DNA from 2 places in the Alloscardovia sp. HMSC034E08 genome. Region 2 is predicted to be linked to the other one. Evidence: riboswitches for the same ligand, from Rfam matches in the RefSeq annotation. Region 2 holds a riboswitch; the other holds the start of a gene.
What was found. A riboswitch is a leader RNA that binds a small molecule or an ion and turns the genes downstream of it on or off. The one in region 2 is predicted to bind thiamine pyrophosphate.
Positions count from the first base shown of each region.

Region 1: linked by a shared signal. The riboswitch ahead of HMPREF2909_RS05500 (YkoF family thiamine/hydroxymethylpyrimidine-binding protein) and the one ahead of HMPREF2909_RS04725 (TenA family protein) in region 2 are both predicted to bind thiamine pyrophosphate.

Region 1 is NZ_KV812468.1:910,374-914,702, forward strand. Features, by position in the region: gene asnB (asparagine synthase (glutamine-hydrolyzing)) at 1-1,545, opposite strand, end outside; gene HMPREF2909_RS09040 (hypothetical protein) at 1,627-1,803, opposite strand; gene HMPREF2909_RS05490 (DUF1275 family protein) at 1,800-2,141, opposite strand; gene HMPREF2909_RS05495 (DUF1275 family protein) at 2,096-2,311, opposite strand; TPP riboswitch at 2,371-2,462, shown strand; gene HMPREF2909_RS05500 (YkoF family thiamine/hydroxymethylpyrimidine-binding protein) at 2,532-3,170, shown strand; gene HMPREF2909_RS05505 (ECF transporter S component) at 3,217-3,792, shown strand; gene HMPREF2909_RS05510 (ABC transporter ATP-binding protein) at 3,806-4,329, shown strand, end outside.
Region 2 is NZ_KV812468.1:741,340-745,668, reverse strand. Features, by position in the region: gene HMPREF2909_RS04730 (chloride channel protein) at 1-1,136, opposite strand, end outside; gene HMPREF2909_RS04725 (TenA family protein) at 1,231-1,905, opposite strand; TPP riboswitch at 1,894-1,980, opposite strand; gene tig (trigger factor) at 2,043-3,407, opposite strand; gene HMPREF2909_RS04715 (HRDC domain-containing protein) at 3,472-4,329, opposite strand, start outside.

The DNA of each region.
Region 1 (4,329 bases), 170 kb from region 2:
TGTTGTAGTGTTATGCACTTTATACTTTGGTGGAATACGGCGTGCAAGATTCCACATCTCCTTGTCGAGCAAAGGAACGCGAAGCTCAAGCGAATTAGCCATGGTCATTTTATCGGCCTTAAGAAGAATATCTTCTACAATCCACATATTCATATCTAAGTACACACGCTTAGATACTTCATCCATGTCTTTAACATCGTCATAATATTTACGAGTTAAATCGCTTGCCTTCACAGGATTCTTGTACTGTGACGTCACAATATCATTTGCTTCGTCATCGCTCATAATCTTTGCTAAACCAATATAGGAATCCTCGAGTTTTTCACCAAACTTGGTAATAATCGTCTTGCCGTGGAAATGCGGTAAATCCTTGGTTTTCTTATACAACCAGTTGCGCAACCAGAATGGCAAAACACGATATGCTCGGTTTAACCATGGCATCTCATAGTCGTTATATCCAGCAAAAAGCTCATCTGCACCTTCACCTGAAAGCACCACTTTCACTTGCTCTCTTGCCATACGAGCTAAGAAATACAATGGTACAGCAGACAGGTTGGCATGTGGCTCATCGGAATAATACTGTACTTTTTGAACACCTTCGAAGAACTCATCTGGCGTAATCATCTTCGTAAAATTATCGATGTTCAAATCTTTTGAGAGCTCGCGCGCATACATCGTTTCGTCAAAACCTTTATTCTCAAAACCAACTGAGAAGGTTTTATCAACATGTGCTTTAGCTACAACATAGCTTGAGTCCACTCCACCAGATAGAAAAGCTCCCACTTCCACATCGCTACGCTTATGGTAGCGAATGGAATCTTCAACTTCCTTATCTATATTGGCAACCGTTTGCTCAAAGCCCTCGTCTTTATAGTCGAGTTCAATCTTAAAGTATTGCTTAATAGTCAGTTTGTTGTTTTTGAAGATGAAGTAGTGACCTGGACGTAGCTTGTGAACTCCCTTGAAGAAGGTTTCGCCCAGAGGATTGTATTGGAATACCAGATAATTTTTGAGAGCTTGAGGATTTACTTCCTTCTTAAACGTAGGATATGGCAAGAAAGATTTGATTTCGGAACCAAATACAAAGTCATCACCAATCTGCGTGTAGTAGAACGGTTTAATGCCGAAATGATCACGAGCACCAAACAGTTTTTTCTCGTTATCATCCCAAATAGTAAAAGCAAACATACCGCGTAATTTGGAAAGGACGCCTTCTTCTCCCCATGCTTCGTAACCATGCAGAATAACTTCTGTATCAGTATGTGTTTTAAAAGTGTAGCCTTCTTCAATCAGCTCTGAACGCAGTTCTTTGTAATTGTAAATTTCGCCGTTAAAAATAATAACAATATCGTTTGTAGCGTTATAAATAGGCTGAGCACCTTCTTGCACATCAATAATACTGAGGCGACGGAAGCCGAAATGCGCGTATCCGTTATCGTAATAACCGCAGTCATCCGGCCCACGATGAGCAATAACGTCACTCATAGTCTTAATAACTTGAGCATCAGTAACGCTTGAACTGAGATATCCTACAAAACCGCACATACCATTTCCTTGGAATAATCCATCTTTATCACATAGCTATACTAACCAGAGTGCTACCCACTGGCAAACTGTATGAAACTCTTAGAATACCTTATCCTTCAAATTTTCTCGCAAAACCGAGGTGGCATACAGATATGAAACAACAAGTAATGCAAGGGTTACAAGCCATACGGCATACGCTCCACATACATGCACTGCAACAGCACTAACAAAAGCTCCTGCTAAGAAACTAAGCACAATAATTACATAATTACTCACATCGCGACGAACTTGTGCACTACGTTTTTTGCTGGCGTAGTGACGAAAGCATAGATACTGCTGAGCATGCGGCGGAAATTTCCTGAGGTCATCATGATGGTATAGGGAACGGTTTCAATCTTTGTGCCAGCATAAGAATTCATTACAATTCCGGTACCAAAAGACAATACCATTATGCTCAGTACGGTATGCGAATGAATAAAAGGCAAAATAACAGTGGCAACTGTCATAGGAATAAGTGCGTAAATGCGCCATAATGCTGTGCGAGCATGCTGCTTTATGTATATGCCCGCTACAAAACCAATAGCAAAAAGGATAATAGCAACGAGTTTAGCAATAAAAACGAGTACTTTTTATCAAGAATATCGCTTGCCATCATCACAACATTCCCTGTTTGCGTGGCAACAAGAGTTTTGAATTGAGTGTGGCAATAGACGTCAATGGCGCCACCGATAAATCCTAGGGTTATAGCTATATTTCGGCGATGATGCGGTGGGATAATATCCAAACGAAAGCTCCTTTAATACATTATGAAAACAAACTCATGTCGTCTTTCTATGTTACGCTTACCGAGTCCTGGGGAGTCGCGTGGCTGAGAATAAAACCCATTGAACCTGATCTGGTTAATACCAGCGAAGGAAGTGACGAGCACAAAACGAGTGTACACCGCTCAAGGAGTGCAACGAGTCTCCTGGACCATAGAAGGTCTAGAAAAGGAGACTACAACCATGACCACCTCCACTGAACATGTTACGTATGGCAATACTGTCTGCGGTATCGATGGAGCAAGTTTGCAGATTACTGGCTGTCGTTTTTCAGCCTCCCCGATGTGCGATAATTTCGTTGATATTCTTATGAACGCTATCGCTCAGACAGATACTTCAAAGATCTGGTCAGATACAGATGAGATGTCTACTGTTTATCGTGGTCGCGATATTCATGTAGTAGATGCAGTTCGAGCATTTTTCACAGGTGCCGAGCAGCCAAACGTTCACATGACTATGGAGGCAACCTTCTCCAAAGGCTGCCCAGGCGACCGTGATGCCGATGTATATTTAGACGAAAATGATGAGCTTGCCAACGCTCATATGCGCAATAAGCATTTCCCTGTACGTGCGAAAATTGCTCTCTACCCTATGGGGGTTGATGATTATATGCATCATATCGCACACATTGTTAATCATGCTATCGATGCAGGTATCTACTCACGCACCGCTCATTACAACACATATTTAGCAGGTGACGTGCAAGATATTTTCGATTACATTGCATGGACTGTGAACTACTGTGGTTCCAATATTCACCACTACATTTTCGAAGTAACCTTATCTGTTCATTCCCCAAGCGTAAGCGATGACGAGCAGTAAAGACACGTACTTAATTTTCCTACTCATTGTAGAAAGACTCACTATTATGACTTTGAAACTCAAAGATATTCTTATGATGGCGATTACTGCCGTTGTTTTTGGCGTGGTTTATTTAGCCGCTGTCTATGCTGCTGTGCCCGTAACAACAGCTCTTACTCCTTTTGGTTTGGCGAGCTTTGGATACGAACCATTCTTCGGTATTTGGTACATGGCAGCTGCTTTCGCGATTTATGTTATTCGCAAGCCTGGTGTTGGACTTATTGCCGAAGTTATTGCTGCAGTTCTCGAAACTCTTATGGGTAATTTCTTCGGACCGATGGTTATTGTTACCGGATTAGTGGAAGGTTTGGGATTTGAACTACCTTTTGCACTCACACGCTATAAGAAATTCACTCCAACTATGCTAGCGATTTCAAGCATTACCGCGTCCAGCATCACTTTAGTTTATAACTGGTTTGTCAGTGGTTATTCTCAGATTAGTATTCCAATTTTGGCATTGATGCTGGCTGTGCGTATAGTATCTGCTTTGTTCTTCTCCACTTTTGTGGTACACACACTCACCAAGACCTTAGCTAAGGCTGGCATTTTAAACTCTTACGCTTCGAACGATTTGAAGGATTAGGTATTAACGCTTTATGAATCCGCTTATTCAGGTAAAAAATCTTGATTTTTCTTTTAGTAAACACCATGCCGTTCTTCAGAGTATTAATTTTGAAGTTCCTGCAAATCGCAACTGCTTACTGATGGGACCGTCTGGATGCGGTAAATCAACATTAGCCAGTATTATTGCCGGACTATTACCTGAAAATGGCGGATTCATAGAGCACGGTACCGTATTAGTACATGGCGATAACATATCAGAGCTGTCTGCATCTTCCCGTTGTCGGCTCGTGTCGATGATGTTCCAGAACCCTCATCTACAGTTTTGTATGCGCACGCTACGTGATGAGATGCTGTTCTGTTTGGAAAATATGAATACCTGCCCTGAACAGATGATGGAACAAGTAAGCGAAGCAGCCCGATTAGTTCATGCAGAGCATCTGCTCGACACCTCTCTGAGCGTTTTATCGGGAGGAGAGAAACAACGCGCTTCTTTAGCTTGTTTACTGCTTTTTGATTCACGCTTATGGATCCTAGATGAGCCATTTGCCAATCTTGA
Region 2 (4,329 bases):
AAACAGCTTGCCATAAGAGGCGCTTTTTGACTGGTGGCAAGGAAAGCTGCTGATGCGATGAGCGCTACAACACTGATAGATAGACCGGGCAGAAATGGTGTTGCACAGATTGCAATAACTGCTCCGATAGCACCACCTGCAGCGATTGCTGGGGTAAGCACACCACCTGATGCTCCTGATTTCACGGTTGCGATTGTAATAACTGTTTTAAGAACTGCCAATACGAGCAAAAGTATGATTACTGTATGGTTCTTCGCATTATAGGCGGTTTGTGCTAAGCCGCGACCATTGCCCATAATCTGAGGCAGATAAAATGCTATAGCAGCTGTTATTGTTCCCACTAAAGGCAGCTGCCACAGAATATGTATTGAGCGTGTTTGGTGCTGCGAAGCCCATGATGTTCCCCTGCGAAAGAAATAGCCGAACACTCCCATAATTGGGCCAATAATCATACACATAGCTATTAATCGTGGGCTTACTACAATCGGATCAATATGGTAAAACGCGGCATTACCCCTGATCAAACTTGCCGAAAATGCAGCTATAACAGATGTTCCTAGCGCCACACCTACTGTGCGTATACTCACATCAACAAGAAGCATCTCTACAGCAAAGAACATGCCTGCCAGTGGAGCATCATATACTCCTGCAAAACCAGCGCCAGCACAACATGCAGTAATCAACGCCATATCCTGCGTACTCACGCGCAGCAAGCCCGACAATTTCTGTCCAATAAGCGCACCCAGCTCGCGTGGAGCAGTTTCTCGTCCAATAGATAAGCCGGAGCCAACAATAAAAATCTGGGCAATAATATGCACTAGTGAAGCGAGAACAGGCATGCTCTTACCGTGTACCGCTTGCCCTACAGATGGAATTGTGTGACGACGACGAATAAGCCACCAAATAACAGCCGCAACGAAACTAGCTACAAGAATGCTAACAACTCTCCGTATAGGAAGACTAACGCCTTCGGGATGAGCCACACTTTCTACCCCTCCCAGCATGACGTGTTGAGTCATTTCTAAGAGTAACGACAAGCTCGCTGCAGCAACTCCGATAAGAGGACCAGCCACCACAATGACCAGCAGTAAAACACCTATGGCGCGCATACTGTTCTCTTGACGAGTCTGCTCCATACTCACCTCACATCCAACTTGTGTACATAAGTATTGTAATGAAAAAGCTCTACACTACGCCTCGTAGTGTAGAGCTGGCTGAGTTTTCAAGGACTTAAGCGAGGAAGTCTCGTTGCGAATCATACGCATTATCGAAGAAAGCGCGTTCAAGAGCAACAGCACGTACGAAAGTATCAGTAATCTTCGTATCTGTTATATCTGCTACTCGATTGAATTCGCTTATGAGAAATGCGCACCAATCATCGAAGTAGTCTCCCCTATGTACGTCAATCCAACCGCGGTATTCTTCTTGATCTGGTAAATCGCGTCCGTAATTCGTGTTCTCTTCTGCCCAATCACGGTAAATCGTTTCGGCGACCACCAGCACAGCCAAACCCTGCGCATACGAGCGCGATAGTACAGCATCGGCATAAAGCTGTCTAAAGCCGCGATTTGCAGAAGTTAAAACTGGGTTTTCAATATCTTCATCGGATACGCCGTACTGCTTAAAACGGTCGAGGAAGTATGTGTTCTCGTCGTTGCCGATAAAACCGAGCTGTTGGGCTAAACGAACTTTTGCGTTCATGGTATCCGCGCTCGCTAAAACTTGGCCAAGCAGGCTCAGGAAGTCTTGAGCGAACTGATAGTCCTGGATAAGATAGTCGCGCAGAACTGCATGATCGAGCGTTTGTGCGCACAGTTCTTGAGCAAAACGATGATGTACTGTTTTCTCCCAGTTATTGCGCGCTAACTGTTTACAGTATTCGTATGGTGTGAGATTTTCTGACATATATATCCCTTCGTCAGCATTATCTGAACAGGTTCAATGGGTATGATCTCAGCCGTAGCACCCCATAGGTGTAGCCTAGCAAAAGGGCTCCACATCTTATCGATGCGGAGCCCTCGTTAGGTTATTAAGCAAAAAGCTTAGTTAGCTGCGTTTGCTACTTCGTCTGCAACTTCAGCTGCTGCAGATGCTGCTGCTACGCTGGCATCTTCTTCGCTCTCGTCTGCACCCAAGAAGCGGGACAGGTCGAGCTCAGCGCCTTCGGAATCCTTAAAGGTTACTGCGCGCATAGCTGCGAGCATACCCTTAGAGCGTGCTACTTCCTGTACAGCCGATGGCAACTGGCCACCCTGAACGATGGAGTTGATGAAGTTGTTTGGATCCATGCCATACTGCTGAGCAACGGATGCCAAGAAGTTCATGACATCAGCCTGACCGACCTTCACATCCATGGTTTCTGCCAAGGTATCGAGAAGAATCTGGTCGCGCAGTTCCTTCTCTGCAGATTCAGAAGCATCCTTCTTCTGTTCTGCAGCAGCCTTGTCTTCAGTTACACCCATGTTGCGCAAATGTTCTGCTACGTGGTTAGCAAGCAAGCCCTTTGGTACTGGGATTTCGAGACCTTCAGCAACCTGTGCGAGGAAAGCATCGCGTGCTGCGTTAGCTTGACGACCTTCGAGATCCAGCTCTGCCTGCTTCTTAATGTCTTCCTTCAATTCGTCCAAAGTGTCGAATTCAGAAGCATCCTGAGCAAAGTCATCATCCAATGCTGGAAGTTCCATGGTCTTTACAGAGTTCAGGATAACCTTAACTTCTGCTTCTTCGCCTTCATGTTCACCTGCTGCGAGAGCCGACTTGAAAGTGGTCTTTTCTCCAGCAGACAAGCCAATCAAAGCTTCGTCAATGCCGTCGAGCATGTTGCCTGCGCCAATCTGATAGCTTACGCCATCCTGGGAGTCAACAGTTTCATCGTTAATCACAGCTTCAAGGCTAATGTTTGCGTAGTCACCCTTATCTGCTGGGCGGTCAACGCCTACGAGAGTACCGAAGCGCTGCTGCAAAGCTTCAAGGCGAGCATTAATATCCTCATCGGATACAGTCTGCTTCTCTACTTCTACAGTCATGCCATCCAATGTTGGAAGTTCGAACTGTGGACGTACTTCTACTTCTGCAGTGAACTTAAGCTTAACGCCGTCGTTCTTCTCCTGTGGAACATCCTTAAGATCGAGCTTTGGCTGATCCATTGGACGCAGGTTCTTCTGCTCGATTGCATCGTTGTAGAACTCTGGAACAGCTTCGTTTACTGCTTCACCAACAACAGCTGCATAGCCTACGCGCTGGTCTACAATCTTGCCTGGAACATGACCCTTACGGAAACCAGGTACGTTAATCTGGTCTGCGATAGCCTTACGAGCCGTGTTCAAGTGTGGCTCAAGTTCTTCCTGGTCTACAGTGATGGTGAGCCTTACCTTAGTTGGCTCGAGGTTCCTCACGCTAATCTTCACGTGGCACTCCCATTCATAATCGTCAAATCTAGCCTATCTCTGACGCAGTGAGACTAGGCAACCTTTATATAATAACCTTACTCAGGGACGGAGCTAGCAGTTCTACCTGCCAATTTCGTGCTCCCTGTAAGGTTAAAAACTCTGCAATATCGTTCGGCGTATACGCAATATCGTCGCGCCAGCATAAATTACGCACATATTGTGGTTTCATTAGCACTTCTACAGGCGTACGCGTATCTTGACTAACCTGACCGATCAGTTCCTTCACGCGATGCAATCTCGCATAGCGTTCCGGGTGATGTTCACGCCAATATTTCATAGACCGAGGCGCTGAATTTCCTGGTTTTTCAACAGGCTGGGTTAGTTCACGAATCTCAGCATATTTCGTTTCAAGTGCACGCCCAATAGCTTCTTTCCATACTTGTGGTTTTATTTGGCGCTGCACTGATGCATAACGCTCGAACATTTTTTCGCGTTCATCGCCCGTGCGAATACGCACACGTTCATTGAGCAAACGAATTGCTTTGAACTGTTTAGAATTGCGCGGTTTCCGTTGAGCAGCAACAATAATAGCCTCATCGCTGAGCAAGAGATTAGGAGCGATATCGAGCTGTTGTGCATAGTGTTCGCGAGTCATCCATAGTTCGCGTACAACTGCCAGCGAGCGAACGTCACCTCGCAGGTCGGTTATATGCGAAACGCGACGCCACGGTTGCGGATGCACAGCTTTCTCCTCTAAACCATGCTGACGCAAATGCTCAAAGTCTTCTAAAGCCCACTGCCACTTACCGGTCTTTTTTAGCTCCGCAGTCAAAGCATTATCTAGCTCAATAAGCACTTCTACATCTAAAGCAGCATAATTGCGTAAATCACGGTTCAGTGGTCGGTAAGACCAATCTGCAGCCGAATGTTCTTTCGCTAA